2 regions of the Kribbella sp. NPDC043289 genome follow, and region 2 is predicted to be linked to the other one. Evidence: riboswitches for the same ligand, from Rfam matches in the RefSeq annotation. Region 2 holds a riboswitch; the other holds the start of a gene.
The links. Region 2 has a riboswitch for cobalamin ahead of cobN (cobaltochelatase subunit CobN). Riboswitches for the same ligand answer to the same signal wherever they lie in the genome.

Region 1 (7,309 bases), on a different contig from region 2:
CGCGCTCCAGCAGGCTTTACAGCGTTATGACGACGGTACGGCGGAACGCGCGGATCTGAAGCTGCTCACCAAGGAGTTGCTGAAGCTCCTGGTCGCGAAAGCACCTGGTCACGCGGTCGAGGTCCGAGTCCCGCCGTACGGCGCCGTGCAGTGCATCGAGGGGCCGCGACACACCCGGGGGACGCCCGGCGCGGTGATCGAGATGCCCCCGGAACTGTGGATCGACGTCGCCCTCGGACGCGTCACCTGGGCCGACGCCCGCGTCAGCGGAAAACTCCGGGCGAGCGGCGAGCGCACCGACCTGACCGGCCTGCTCCCGCTCGCCTGAGTCCCGGCATCCGCCTGGCCGACCTCGCGCATCGGTCAGCCAGGCGGATGGATCAGTGGGCCGGTCCGGGCCGGTGGGATTGACGCCCACGGCAACCAATCGGCCTCACGCTAGGCGCGTCCGAGGTCCCCGCCGGAGCCTTTCGACGGTGGTGGAAACGAGGTCCGGAAATCAGGCTCGTCCCGGCCGGTCGGACCTGTCACCATGGTCCGGTGGCAACCCCTTTCCGCGCCCGCCTGGCCCGCTTGCGCGTCGATCTGACCCCGTGGCGTGGTTCCCGTGACTTCCGCATCCTGCTGGTCGCCGGATCGGTCTTCTTCCTCGGCGGCATGGTCGGGTACGTCGCCCTGCCGTACCAGCTGTACCAACTGACCGGATCGAACTTCGCGGTCGGCGCGATGGGCCTGGTGACGATCGTCCCGCTGGTCGTCTTCGGCCTGTACGGCGGCGCGCTGGCCGACCACGTGGAGCGCCGGAAACTGCTCGTCGGCACCGGCCTGGCCCAGGTCGTGATCTCCGCGCTGATGGTCGTCAACACCCTGCTCCCGAACCCGCAGGTCTGGCTGATCTACGTCTGCGGCGCGCTGAACGCGATCGCGTCCTCGCTGCAGCGGCCGAGCCGCGAGGCGCTGCTGCCCCGTGTGGTCAAGCACGCGGAGATCCCCGCCGCGGTCGCGTTGAGCTCACTGACCTCGCAGATCGGTCAGCTCGCCGGCCCGGCGGTGGGCGGCGTCCTCGTCGGCTCGGTCGGCGTGACCTGGGCGTTCTCGGTCGAGCTGGTCGGGATCGTGTTCGCGACGCTGATGTACACCCGCCTCGGTGCCTACCGCGCGGGTGATGGCGCGAGCGCGCCGAGTCTGCGGGCGATCGGTGGCGGGATCGTCTACGCGTTCCGGCGCAAGGACCTGCTGGCGACGTACCTCGTCGACATGGTCGGGATGTTCCTGGCGATGCCGATCGTGCTGTTCCCGGCGTTCGCGACCGACATCCTGAAGGAGCCGAGGTTGCTCGGTCTGCTGTACAGCGCCGAGGCGATCGGGGCGATGTGCGCAAGCCTGACCAGCGGCTGGGCCAAACACGTGCACCACCAGGGCCGGGCGGTGGTGCTGGCCACGATCGGCTGGGGTGCCGCGGTCGGGCTCGCCGGGCTGGCGCCGAACATCTGGATCGCGATCGCCTTCTTCGCGCTGGCGGGCGCGGCCGACATGGTCTCGGTGCTGTTCCGCTCGGTGATCTGGAACCAGACGATCCCGGACGAGATGCGCGGTCGGCTGGCCGGGATCGAGATGCTCGGGTACTCGCTCGGCCCGCTCGGTGGACAGGCCCGGTCCGGTCTCGTTGCCGACCTGACCGGCGTCCGGACCGCGATCGTCAGCGGCGGTGTCATGTGCGTCGCCGGCGTGATCGGGACCGCTGTCTGGCTGCGTGAGTTCTGGCGGTACGACGCCCGTACCGACGAACACGCCGTCCGCGAAAGGGAGCTCCGGACCGCCGGTTAGAGTTCCAGGCATCATGCGTATCCGCCGTGGAATGACCGCTGGCCTGGCCGTCGTACTGCTCGCGGGCTGTAGCGGTCCCGGGCAGGAGACCGCCCCGAGTGCACCCCCGCTGGTGTCGACGACCTCTGCGGACAGCCCGTCGGCAACGCCCTCCGATACGCCGAGCCCGAGCGTGCCGGCCTCGGCGGCACCCGCGCAGTCCGTATGCCTGCGGATGAACCAGGAATTGGTCCGGACGACGCTTGCGGTGCCTGCTGTGGATATCCAGACCAAGACGGTGCCGACCGACTTCGGCCTTCCGACGTACGACGTCTGCCAGTTGACCCTCAGCAACTTTCCGAACGGTCCGGTGCTGAGCATCGAGACATCGGTGCTCCCGGCGACCGCGGCGACGTTGGCCGCGAGCCAGAAGGCGTCCAAGGGTGAGCCGGTGAAGCCTGCGGTGGTGGGCCAAGGCGGCTACGGGGCGAGCACGTTCGTGGTGTTCCTGCTGGGCGGCAAGCTCTACAAGGTCGCCGGTCCGAAGGCGACGCTCGCGAAGTACGTCGTCCTCGCGCAGGAGGTCGCCCGGCAGGCGGCAGGCGTTCCGACGGCGGACCCGGTGATCACACGCCCGGAGTGCGACCGCGGGTCGTCCGGGGCCGAGAAGGTGCTGGGCGCGCGGCCGACGGCCCGCCGCGACAGCGAGACGACGCCCGGCGACCCGGTCTGCGGCTGGGTGACCGCGACGAGCGTGCTGACCACCTCGGTACGGCGTACTCCGCAGGCGAAGGCGTTGATCGCTCCGCTCGCCAAGGCCGCGACCTCGCAGTCGATCCCGCTCGGCGACGAGGGGTACGTCGACACCGCGACCGGCCGGACCACGATCCGCGTCGGCGACGACAAGCTGGTGGACTTCGTCCCGCTGCCGGCCCGGGCGATCAACCCGGACCTGATGACGCAGTTCGCGCTGGCGATGGCGCCTATCTATACGCGCTGATCTACACGCGCTGACGATCTGCGACACAGTCGCGGGTGTTAGGGTGGCGGAGCCGTGGTGTTCGGGAAGCCGGTGGAGTACCGGCGCGGCCCTCGCCACTGTGATCGGGATGTTCGCCGGACGTTCCCCTCGGGGAGACCACTGGCCGCTTGCGGCTGGGAAGGTTCGACCGGCGATCGCGGTACCCGTCAGCCAGGAGACCGGCCACGGCGCTCGACCCGTCCACGAGGTGCTGGAGGAGCGGTCCGCCCATGGCCGTCGTACGCGTGCTTGCTGTTGTCCTGTCTGTTTCCCTGCTGGCCGGGTGTGGCCCAGCTGCTGAAGCCGGTTCGAGTGCCGGTGCGATCACCGTCAAGAACTGCGGGATCGACGTCTCCGTCGACGGTCCGCCGCAGCGGGTGTTCGCGGCGTACCAACCCGCCATCGAGATGGCCCACGCGTTGGGGATCTCGGATCGGCTCGTCGGTACGGCGTACCTGGATGCCGAGGTGCTCCCGGAGTACGCCGCCGCGCAGGCGAAGGCGACGTACTACAAGAACCTGCCGAGTCGTGAGCAGCTGCTCAGCCTGAACCCGGACTTCGTGCTGTCCGGGTTCAACGACGTGTTCAGCGCGGCCGGCAGCGACTCGAGCTTCGGCAGCCGCAAGAGCCTGTCCGACCTCGGCGTCCGGACCTGGATCTTCAGCCCGCTCTGCCCGACCGCGGACGGCAAGGGCGACGAGGCGATCGACCCGTCGACGGTCTCGATGGACAACGTGTACGCCGATCTGCGCGACCTCGGCAAGCTGTTCAAGGTCGAGGACCGTGCCGAGCAGGTGATCGCCGACCAGCAGCGGCGGATCGCGGCGGTCGAGACGGCCGTGAAGGACGCGCCGCGGCCGACGGTGGCGATCATCCGGCCCGCGCTGGAGGGCGGCGGCCTGACGGTTTCGGGTGGACCGGACTTCGGGACGGTGCTGATCAAGCAAGCGGGAGGCGTGAACGCGTTCGCGGACCTGACGTCGAAGCGGAACGTGAAGATCAGCGTCGAGGAGTTCATCAAGCGCGACCCGGACTACGTGCTGATCAGCGGCTGCTGTGACGCATCGCTGACGGCCGCCTCGTCGCAGCCCGATGTCGCCAAGCTGTTGGCGAATCCTGCATTGAGCAATCTGAAGGCTGTGCGCAATCGTCATGTGGTGCCGTGGTTGTTCGCGAATCACTCGGCGGGTGTCCGGGGCGCGTACACGACGGAGAACCTGGCGCGCATCATTCACCCCGACCTCTTCAAGTGAGGAAGGCTGCCGGGCTCACGGTCTGCGTCGGGGTGCTGGCCGTGGCCGTCGTGCTGTCGTTGTGCGTCGGGAACCAGTGGGTCGGGACCGGTGACGTCTATCGGGCGCTGGCGAACTTCAGCGGCAGCGATACCGATCGTGTCGTGACGTACTTGCGCGTGCCGCGAACCGTCGCGGGTCTCTTGGTCGGGGTCGCGCTCGGGTTGTCCGGTGGGTTGATGCAGGGCGTGACGCGGAACCCGCTGGCCGACCCGGGGATTCTCGGCGTGAACGCGGGCGCGGCCGTGGCCGTAGTGGCGGCGATCGGGGTGTTCGGCGTGCACAGCCTGACCGGGTACGTGTGGTTCGCGATGGGCGGCGCGCTCGTCGCGACAGTCGTCGTGTACGTCGTGGGCGCGATCGGCGGAGCGACGCCGGTGAAGCTCGCGCTGGCGGGAGCGGCGATCTCCGCGCTGTTCGGCTCGGTCACGTCGGCCGCGACCCTGCTGGATCTCTCGACGTTGAACGAGTATCGGTTCTGGGTAGTCGGGTCGTTGTCCTTGGCGAACGGGGCGATCGTCGCGCAGGCGGTGCCGTTCCTTGCCGTAGGCACCGTTCTGGCGCTGGTTCTGGCGCGGTCGCTCAACCAGCTCGCGCTCGGCGCTGAACTTGCGCAGACACTAGGCACCAGGGTCGCACTCGTGCGTGTCCTGGCCGGCGTCGCCGTCGTGATCCTGGCCGGTACGGCGACCGCGATCGCCGGCCCGATCGGCTTCATTGGTCTCGCCGTACCGCATGTCGCACGGACGATCGTCGGCGCGGACTACCGGTGGCTGTTGCCGTGGTCGATGGTGCTCGCGCCCGCGGTCCTGTTGCTCGCGGACGTCGCCGGGCGGATCGTCGTACGGCCGGCGGAGTTGCAGGTCGGGATCATCACGGCGCTGATCGGGGCACCGCTGTTCATCGCACTGGTGCGCCGTCGACGGACGGCTGCGTTGTGAAGACTTTGCGAATCGGGCGGGTGTCCACTCGGGTGGATGTCGCGAGCGTCGTGGTCTCGACGGTCGCGTGGGTGCTGACGGTGGTCGTCGGTGCGTTCGCCTTGACTCGTGGCGATTACGCGCTTCCGCTCTCTGATGTCCTGCGGGCGTTGTCGGGGCACGGGACGCTCATCACGTACGACGTCGTCGTGAACAATCGTTTGCCTCGCGTCCTCGTCGGCATCGGTGTCGGTACGGCGTTCGCGGTGTCCGGCGCGATCTTCCAGCGGCTCGCGCGCAACCCGTTGGTGAGTCCGGACCTGATCGGCATCAACGCCGGTGCCGCGTTGGCCGCCGTACTGATCATCACCGTGATCGGGAGTGGGTGGATCCCGCTGGGTGCGTTGATCGGGTCGTTGCTCGCCGCGCTCAGCGTGTATCTGCTGGCCTATCGCAACGGGGTCTCCGGGTATCGGCTGGTGCTCGTGGGGGTTGGCGTGACGGCGATCATCGGGTCGCTGACGGCGTACCTGCTGACGTTGGCGGACATCTACACGGCGAAGAGCGCATCGATGTGGCTCGCCGGAAGTCTTGCCGGGCGGTCGTGGTCGGACGTGGCGTTGATCGGCGCCGCGGTGGTCGTGGGGTTGCCGGCCGCGGTGGGCTCGTCGCGGCAGCTGCGGTTGCTGGAGTTGGGCGACGACTTGGCGCGGACCTTGGGTGGGCGGGTCGAGTTGTCGCGTGGGGTGTTGATCGCGGTCGGCGTTGGGCTTGCGGCGTTGGCGACGGCGGCTGCTGGACCGATCGGGTTCGTGGCGTTAGTGGCGCCGCAGTTGGCGCGTCGGCTGGTTGCGGAGCGCGTCGCCGGGTTGCTCGCGGCTGGCGCGATCGGGGCGTTGCTGGTGGTGTCCGCGGACCTGATCGCGCGGACGGTGGTGGCTCCGACGGCGTTGCCGGTCGGCGTGGTGACCGCGTTCCTCGGGGCGCCGTACCTGCTGTTCTTGATGGCCCGCGCGAACCGGGTCGGCCGAGGAGGATGACGATGCTGCGAGCAGAAGAGCTGACCTTGGGGTACGGCGGGAGTCCCGTCGTACACCGGTTGTCGGCGGCGATCCCGGAGCGGAAGATCACGGTGATCGTCGGCGCCAACGCCTGCGGGAAGTCGACGTTCCTACGTGGACTGGCGCGGCTGCTCGCGCCTCAAGGCGGAGCCGTCTACCTGGACGACCAGGATTTGGCGAAGCTCAGCGCCGGGCGCCTGGCGACGCGGTTGGGGATGCTGCCGCAGCAGCCGGTCGCGCCGGACGGGATCACGGTGTCCGACCTGGTCGGGCGCGGGCGGCATCCGCACCAACGGTGGTTCCGGCAGTGGTCGGCAGAGGACGAGCGGGTGGTGACGGCCGCGCTCGCGGCGACGGGTGTCGCCGAGTTGGCCGATCGGCCGCTGGAGGAGCTGTCCGGCGGTCAGCGGCAGCGGGTGTGGATCGCGCTCGCGCTGGCGCAGGACGCCGAGACGATGTTGCTCGACGAGCCGACCACGTTCCTGGACCTCGCGCACCAGTTGGAGATCCTCGACCTCGTGCAGGACCTGAACCGCGAGCACGGCAAGACGATCGTGCTGGTGCTGCACGACCTCAACCTCGCGGCGCGGTACGCGGACCACCTGATCGCGCTCAAACACGGCGAGGTGGTCGCGGTCGGAGCGCCCGCGGACGTGATCACGCCCGAGGTGGTCGCGGAGGTTTTCGGGCTCGAGTGCTCGGTGATCCCGGACCCGTTGACCGGTACGCCGTTGGTGCTGCCGCGGCCTCGCCGATCGTCCTGATCGCCTCCGTGATCTCGGTGGGCGTGCGGGCGGCGTACCCGAGGACCAGGCCGGGCGCGTGCGGCAGTTGGCAATGCCAGGACAGCGGATGCGTCTTGACGCCGTGTTCCAGCGCGGCCGCGGCCAGGGCGACGTCGTCGAGCGGTTCAGCGAAGGTGATGGTCAGGTGCAGGCCGGCCGCGACGCCGTGGATGGTTGCGGTGGGCAAATGGTTGTGGATCGCGGTGACCATCGCGTCGCGGCGTACCCGGTGCCGACGGCGGAGGAACCGCAGGTGGCGTTCGAGTTCGCCCGACTCCATCAGATGCGCGAGCGTGAGCTGCGGGAGCGAGGGGTTCCCGAGGTCGGCCATCCGCTTCCGGCCGATCAGTTCCTCCTTGTACTGCGGCGGCGCGAGCATCCAGCCGATCCGCAGCGCGGGAGCGAGGAGCTTCGAGATGCTGCC
Region 2 (7,309 bases):
CGGACCGAACGCGCCGAGGGCCGCCAGCGTCACCGCACCCGCGGGCGTTCCCTCGATCCCGATGTAGGTGACGCCGTTCTCCTCGTCGGACGCGGTCCGGATCGGGCGGCCGACCATGCCCGCGCGGGCCGATCCGACGCCACTCTCGTCGAGCAGCGGTGCGACCACGACCACGTCGTACCCGAGCTCGGCGATGGTCGGTGCCAGCGCCCGGATTCCCGGGGCGCGATACCCGTCGTCGTTGGTGATCAGGACCCGTGGTCGCTCAGGAAGCATGCCTCAACCCAATCAGCCGCGGTCCTCGATGTCACCTTCCGTCTCAAGTACTGCGTTCCGTAGCGTCGCGAGCGCCTCGTCCGACGGCTCCGCCCAGAGCCCGCGCTGCGCCGCCTCGAGCAGCCGTTCGGCGATGCCGTGCCGGGCCCACGGGTTCGACGCGCGGAAGAACTCGGCCATCTCGGGATTCGCGACGTACTCGGTGGTCAGCGACTCGTACATCCAGTCGTCGACCACGCCCGCGGTCGCGTCGTACCCGAACAGGTAGTCGACGGTCGCGGCCATCTCGAACGCACCCTTGTACCCGTGCCGCCGCATCGCCGCCATCCAGCGCGGGTTCACCACCCGCGCCCGGAAGACCCGCTTCGCCTCCTCCTCCAGCGTCCGGGTCTTCACCTGGGCGGGGACGGCGGAGTCACCGACGTACGCCTTCGGGTTCGAGCCGGTGAGGTGCCGGACCATCGCGATCATGCCGCCGTGGTACTGGAAGTAGTCGTCGGAGTCCATGATGTCGTGCTCGCGGGTGTCGGCGTTCTTCGCCGCGACCTGGATCCGGGCGTACGCGCGTTCCATCGAGCCGCGGGCCTCGGCGCCGTCCAGGTCCTTGCCGTACGCGTACCCGCCCCAGACGGCGTAAACCTCGGCCAGCTCGGCGTCGGTGCGCCAGTTGCGCGCGTCCACGAGCGGCAGCAAGCCGGCGCCGTACGAGCCCGGCTTGGAGCCGAAGACCCGGGCCGTCGACTGGCGTACGTCGTTGCCCGCAGCAACGTCAGCGTCGACGTGGGCCTTCAGGAAGTTGTCCGTCGGCGGCTCGTCCAGCGCGGCGACCGTCCGGACCGCCTCGTCGAGCAGCGCGACGACGTGCGGGAACGCGTCCCGGAAGAAGCCGGAGATCCGGATCGTGACATCGATCCGCGGCCGACCGAGCTCCACGAGATCGACCACCTCGAAGCTCGTCACCCGCCGGGACGCCTCGTCCCAGACCGGGCGGCAGCCGAGCAGCCAGAGCACCTCGGCGAGGTCGTCGCCCTGGGTCCGCATCGCCGACGTTCCCCAGACGGTCAGGCCCACCGATCGCGGGTACTCCCCCGTCTCGGACAAGTGCCGGGCCAGCAACGAGTCGGCGAGCGCGACGCCGACGTCCCACGCGTTGCGGCTCGGGATCGCCTTCGGGTCGACCGCGTAGAAGTTGCGCCCGGTCGGCAGTACGTTCACCAGACCGCGGGTCGGCGACCCGGACGGTCCGGCTTCGACGAACCGCCCGTCGAGGGCGCGCAGTACGTTAGCCAGTTCGTCGTCGGTGCGCGCCAGCCGCGGTACGACCTCCTCGGCCGCGAACGTCAGCGACGCCGTCACCTGAGCGGACTCCCGGCCGAGCACCTCGGCGACGACGACCGGGACCTTGGACGCGTCCCAGCTCAGCGTCTCCATGCCGAGGACCAGCTTCCGCGCGACGGCTTCCAAGATGTCCACACCGTCTGCGCCAGTGACCGCGGGCAGGTCGGCCAGCGTCGCCAGATCGGTGAGGTCAACGGACACGCCGGGATTGGCGAGCAACTCGGCCTCGTCCACCCCGAAGGTCTCCCCGAGCGCGGCCCGCAGACCCGGGATCGAGTACGAACCGCCCCACAGCTGCCGAGCGCGAAGTACGGCGAGCACCAGGTTCACCCGCGCTTCACCGTCCGGCGCACCGCCCAGCACATGCAGCCCGTCGCGGATCTGCACGTCCTTGATCTCGCACAGGTACCCGTCCAGGTGCAGCACGAACTCGTCGAAGTCGTCGTCCTCGGGCTTCTCGTCCGTGTGCAGGTCGTGGTGCAACTGGGCCGCCTGGATCAACGTCCAGATCTGGGCCCGCAGCGTCGGCACCTTGTCCGGGTCGAGCGCCTGCACGGTCGCGTACTCGTCGAGCAGGTACTCGAGCTTCGCCATGTCGCCGTACGTCTCGGCCCGCGCCATCGGCGGCACCAGGTGGTCGACAACCGTCGCGTGCGCGCGCCGCTTCGCCTGCGTCCCCTCGCCGGGGTCGTTGACGATGAACGGGTACACCATCGGCAGGTTCCCGAGTACGGCGTCCGGCGCGCAGTCGGCCGCCATCCCGATCCCCTTGCCCGGCAGCCACTCCAGCGTCCCGTGCTTGCCCAGGTGTACGACGGCCTGCGCACCGAACCCGCCCTCTTCGACGGGTGCTTCCAGCCAGCGGTACGCCGCCAGGTAGTGGTGCGACGGCGCCATGTCCGGATCGTGGTAGATCGCCACCGGGTTCTCACCGAATCCGCGCGGCGGCTGGATCATCAGCACCACGTTCCCGAACCGCAGCGCGGCCAGCGCGACCGCGGGCTCGTCACCCGAGCTGTCGACGTACAACTCGCCGGGTGCCTCGCCCCACGCCTCGGTCATTGCCGTCTGCAACGATTCCGGCGCCCGGCCGAACCACTGCGCGTACGTCGACAGCGGGACCTTCGCGACCGCGGACGCCAACTGCTCCTCGGTCAGCCAGTCGACATCGTGACCGCCGGCCGCGATCAGCTGATGGATCAGCCCATCACCTTCCAGCGCGCTCACGTCGAGATCGCCGACGTCGTACCCGGCCTCCTGCAGCCGGCCGAGCAGCACGACCGCCGACGCCGGGGTGTCCAGACCGACCGCGTTCCCGATCCGCGCATGCTTCGTCGGGTACGACGACAACACCAGCGCGATCCGCTTCTCGGCCGGCGGCACGTGCCGCAACCGGGCGTGCGCGACCGCGATCCCGGCCAGCCGCGCGCACCGCTCGGCGTCCGGCGCGTACCGGGCCAGCCCGTCGGCGTCGTACGACTTGAACGAGAACGGGATCGTGATCAGCCGCCCGTCGAACTCCGGGATCGCGACCTGCGTCGCGGCGTCCAGCGGGCTGATCGCCGCGTCGCTCTCCACCCACTGCTCGCGCGTCGAGGTCAGCGCGAGGCCCTGGATCAACGGGATGTCGAGCGAGGCGAGCGCACCGGCGTCCCAGGCGTCGTCGGCTCCACCCGCGCTGGCGTTCGCCGCGACCGAACCGCCGGCGGCGAGCAGCGTCGTGACGAGCACGTCGCACTTGCGCAGCAGGTCGAACAAGCCTGCGTTCTCGTCGCTCGTCGGATCAAGGCCGCGCAACGTCCCGCAGTACACCGGCAGCGGCTGCGCGCCTGCCTCCGTCACGGCGGACGCCAGCGCGTCGACGAAGGCCGTGTTCCCGGAGATCTCGTGAGCGCGGTAGTACACGATCCCGACCACCGGCCGGTCGTCCTCGACGTACGTCCCGCGCACGCCGTACGCCGGGAGCGCGCGCGGCGGCTCGAACTCGTCGCCGGTGAGCAGCAACGTGTCGCGCAGGAAGCCGGCCAGGTTCCGGAGGTTGTCCGCGCCGCCCTCGCGCAGATACGCCAGCGCCTCGGTGACGGCACCGGCCGGCACCGTCGACAGCGACATCAGCTCCGCGTCCGGCGCGGCCTCACCACTGACCACGACCGTCGGCTTGCCCGCCGCGAGCACCGCGTCGAGCCCTTCTTCCCAGGCGCGCCGACCACCGAGCAGCCGCACGACCACGACATCGGAGGTCGCCAGCAACCCACCGAGCTCGGCGAGCTCGAGGCGGGCCGGGTTCGCCACCTTCCACCCCGCGCCGGCCTCCGCGGCCGCCAGCAGATCGGTGTCGGCGGTGGACAGCAACAGCAGGTTCGCAGGCATGCGCGACCGTTCCTTCCCGGGGTATCCACGCCCCGACTCCAGGTACGACGGCGGCAGTTCCTGACTCCCCTTACGGGTCACAGTGGCGGGACCGCCCCGGACTCACACCGGGTTCCTGCTGATGCCGTCGAATGACGTCGCCGACTCTAGCCGACCGACGCGGCGTACCGGCTCTTGAGTTCCTCCCAGGTCGCGCGGTCTGAGCCAGGTTCGGCGTCGACAACGACGGCGGCCAGTGTGTCGAGGTGGTAGTGCCAGCCGGAGACGAAGTCCAGGCCGTGCCCCTGATCCGTCAGCCTGCCGTGGGTGAGAACAAGCCGGGTGCCGTCCGGCTCCGGGGTCAGCTCGAATCGGACGATGCTGTCCGCAGGCTGCGTCGGCCCGCCGTTCCACTCGAACTCGGCCAGCCGGGGCGGTTCCCAGGCCAGCGTCTTGCCGCTGATCGGGTCGCCCTGGTTGTCGTGCATGACGAGCAGGGCGCCGTCCGGCCCAATCTCCCCGTCGGCGATCCAGCGGCGGAGGCCGTCCTTCGAGGTGAGGTACGACCACAGCGTCTCGATATCCACCGGAAAGCTGCGCTCCAGCCGTACGACGCCCTCGGTGAGGGTGCCCAGATCTGTCATGACTGTCTCCTGTCAGGTGTGTCGCCCGCCGCGAGGTCGGCGCGGATCCGCGCGTCCAGACGGTCGAGGTGCCGGTCCCAGAACTGCCGTTGCGTGGCGACCCACTGCTCGAGCTCACCGAAGCCGCGCGCGTCGAGGCTGTAGACCCGGCGCTGCGCGTCGACGCGCCGCCGGACCAGACCTGCCTCCCGCAGCACCTTCAGATGGTGCGCGACCGCCGGCCGGGTGCTGCTGAACTCGTTCGCCAGCTCACCGGCCGTCCGCTCACCCCGGGCCAGCAACTCGACGATCCGCCGCCGGGTGCCGTCCGCGAGCGCACTGAAGATCTCCACCTCTTCAGTGTGTCAATGATTGTTTACATAAGTCAAGCCTTATGAAGCGCGTAGTGGGCGGCGAGCAGGTCGGTGCCCCAGTCGTTGCGGAGGTCGCGCCAGACCGAGTGGATGTGGTTGGCGTTGTCCTGGGTGTTGTCGTACTCGGCGAGGAAACTGGGGCCGGCGATCGAGTAGTAGTGGCGGTGGCCGACGCCGGGCTGGGTCTCACCGGCCCAGGCGAAGGTAAGGCGCTCGATGCCGTGTTCGGTGATGTCCTGCCAGGTCTGCAGACCGATCGGGCCGGCGGCGCGGCCGACGTACTGGCCGATGAGCAGGCTGAGGAGCTGACGCTGGTCCTCGGTCATGTCGCCGTACCCGAGGCCGCGGTGCAGTAGCGAAGCGTCGGCGACCGGGTCGTGGCGAGTCAGCATGTCGTCGGGGGCGTCCGGTGAGACGTGCGCGATCTCCAGCTGGCCCGGTTCGAGGGCGTGCAGGAGCTGGAAGCCCAGGTCTTGCTCGGCCGCGAGGAACCGTCGGCCCGCCTCGGGTCCGGTCCGCGCCTCGGCCGGGTTCGACCCGATGAACTGCGGTGTGAACGCGACCGCGCCGTCGACGAACGTCACGTGCAGCGCGAGGTGGTGCCCGTTCAGCCGCCAGGCCCACGGCTCGGTGCCGGACGGGTCGCCGAGCACCCGGAGGAAGTACCGGCCGCCGAGGACCGAGCCCTCCCAGTCCCCCGACGCCGGCAGCGCCGGGATCCCGCGCAGGATCACCTCCGCGTCCAGCACCGCCCACGAGTCCGCCGCGCCACGCTCACTGCATCCGAGCTCGACCAGGCGCTTCGCCAGCAACTGCTGCTCGGGCGTCAGCTCGGACAGCGGCAGGCCGGCCCGGTCCCCCGGCAGGTAGGTCCACTCCTTGTGGTCCGGGGTGTCGAACGGCGCCCGGATCTTGTCCAGCTGCGCCTGCGTGAGGCTTGCCAGCAGATCCAGTACGGCGTCCCGCGTCTGCGCTACAACCATGCCGATCGCTCCCGTTCCGTCGGTTCGTAAGGTGTCCACTGTTCGAACGGCCGGTCCAGCTTGTACCGGAAATCGGGTTGCCGCAGCAGGACGCGTGTTTCCGCGTTGTCCGGGTTGCGCAGCGACTCGACGAACCCGACCGACCAGTGGAACCACCGCATGCAGAACAGCCGCATGGTCAGCCCGTGCGACACCAGCAGCACGTTCTGCGGCGCGTTCGGGGAGTCGAAGTCGCGGTGCATCGTCTCCAGGAACGTCGACACCCGGTCGTACACGTCCGCGCCCGACTCGCCGTGGGTGAACCGGTAGAAGAAGTGCCCGAACGAGTCCCGGAGCTGCTCCTGCTGCTTGATGTCCTCGGTGTCCTGCAGGTTCGCCCAGTCCTGCTCGCGCAGCCGCGGCTCCTCGCACGGCATCCGGATCAGGTCGTCCAGCCCGAGCGAGTCCAGCGTCTGCCGGGCCCGCAGGTACGGCGAGACGTACACCCGGACCGGCTCGTTCTCGAACACCTCCCGCAGCTCCTTGCCGGCTTTGGCCGCCTGCTCGCGCCCCACCGGCGTCAGCCGGACCGCGTGGTCCGGGACGCGTTCGTAGATCCGCTTGTCCAGGTTCGCCTCGGACTCGCCGTGCCGGATCAGCGCGATCCGCAACGGCCGGTGACTCAGCCCCATCGCTTCCCCTTTCCCAGGACCGCTACGACCGCAGCCATTCCGGCCGCTGCCGCGCCGACCTTGGTCGCGAGTGCCGCCGTACGCCGGACGTCGGTCACCGTCGGCGCCGGTCCGTCGCCGAGCGTGCCGCGGTCCTCCTGATAGGTCCCGTAACTGTTCGTACCGCCGAGCGTCAGCCCGAGTGCGCCGGCGAACGCCGCCTCGACCGGCCCCGCGTTCGGACTCGGATGCCGGCCGGCATCCCGCTGCCAGACGCCGATGGCCTCCTTCGGCCGACCCGCCACCAGACCGGTGAGCACCGCGCAGACCCGAGCCGGCAACAGATTGAGTACGTCGTCCAGTCGCGCCGCCGCCCACCCGAAGTTCTCGTACTTCGGAGACCGGTAACCGACCATCGCGTCAAGCGTGTTGGCCGCGCGGTACCCGAGCAGCCCCGGGACACCGAAGACGCCGCCCCACAGCAGCGGCGCGACGCAGGCGTCCGACGTGTTCTCCGCGACGGACTCGACGGTCGCACGAGCGAGCTCGTCGGCTTCGAGATCGGTCGCGTCGCGCGCGCACAGATGACCGAGGCGGTCGCGGGCGGCCGGGATGTCCTTCTCCTCCAGCAAGCCGGCCATCGTCTCGGCCTCGCGCTCCAGGCTGCGGGCGCCCAGCACCGTCCAGGTCGCGGCGGCGGTCGCGATCGTGTGCAG

Region 1: it holds a riboswitch for cobalamin, as region 2 does, so the genes downstream of both, AC0662_RS19240 (ABC transporter substrate-binding protein) here and cobN (cobaltochelatase subunit CobN) in region 2, are expected to answer to the same signal.

What each region holds. Positions count from the first base shown of each region.
Region 1 covers NZ_JBWKCB010000003.1:178,540-185,848, reverse strand. The annotation lists gene AC0662_RS19255 (sterol carrier family protein) at 1-328, shown strand, start outside; gene AC0662_RS19250 (MFS transporter) at 541-1,827, shown strand; gene AC0662_RS19245 (hypothetical protein) at 1,859-2,806, shown strand; cobalamin riboswitch at 2,845-3,029, shown strand; gene AC0662_RS19240 (ABC transporter substrate-binding protein) at 3,058-4,080, shown strand; gene AC0662_RS19235 (FecCD family ABC transporter permease) at 4,077-5,060, shown strand; gene AC0662_RS19230 (FecCD family ABC transporter permease) at 5,057-6,079, shown strand; gene AC0662_RS19225 (ABC transporter ATP-binding protein) at 6,082-6,864, shown strand; gene pdxR (MocR-like pyridoxine biosynthesis transcription factor PdxR) at 6,758-7,309, opposite strand, start outside.
Region 2 covers NZ_JBWKCB010000001.1:2,260,176-2,267,484, forward strand. The annotation lists gene surE (5'/3'-nucleotidase SurE) at 1-276, opposite strand, end outside; gene cobN (cobaltochelatase subunit CobN) at 289-3,984, opposite strand; cobalamin riboswitch at 4,020-4,144, opposite strand; gene AC0662_RS10765 (SRPBCC family protein) at 4,131-4,607, opposite strand; gene AC0662_RS10770 (metalloregulator ArsR/SmtB family transcription factor) at 4,604-4,939, opposite strand; gene AC0662_RS10775 (DUF3500 domain-containing protein) at 4,972-5,943, opposite strand; gene AC0662_RS10780 (phosphoglycerate mutase family protein) at 5,934-6,614, opposite strand; gene AC0662_RS10785 (cobalamin biosynthesis protein) at 6,605-7,309, opposite strand, start outside.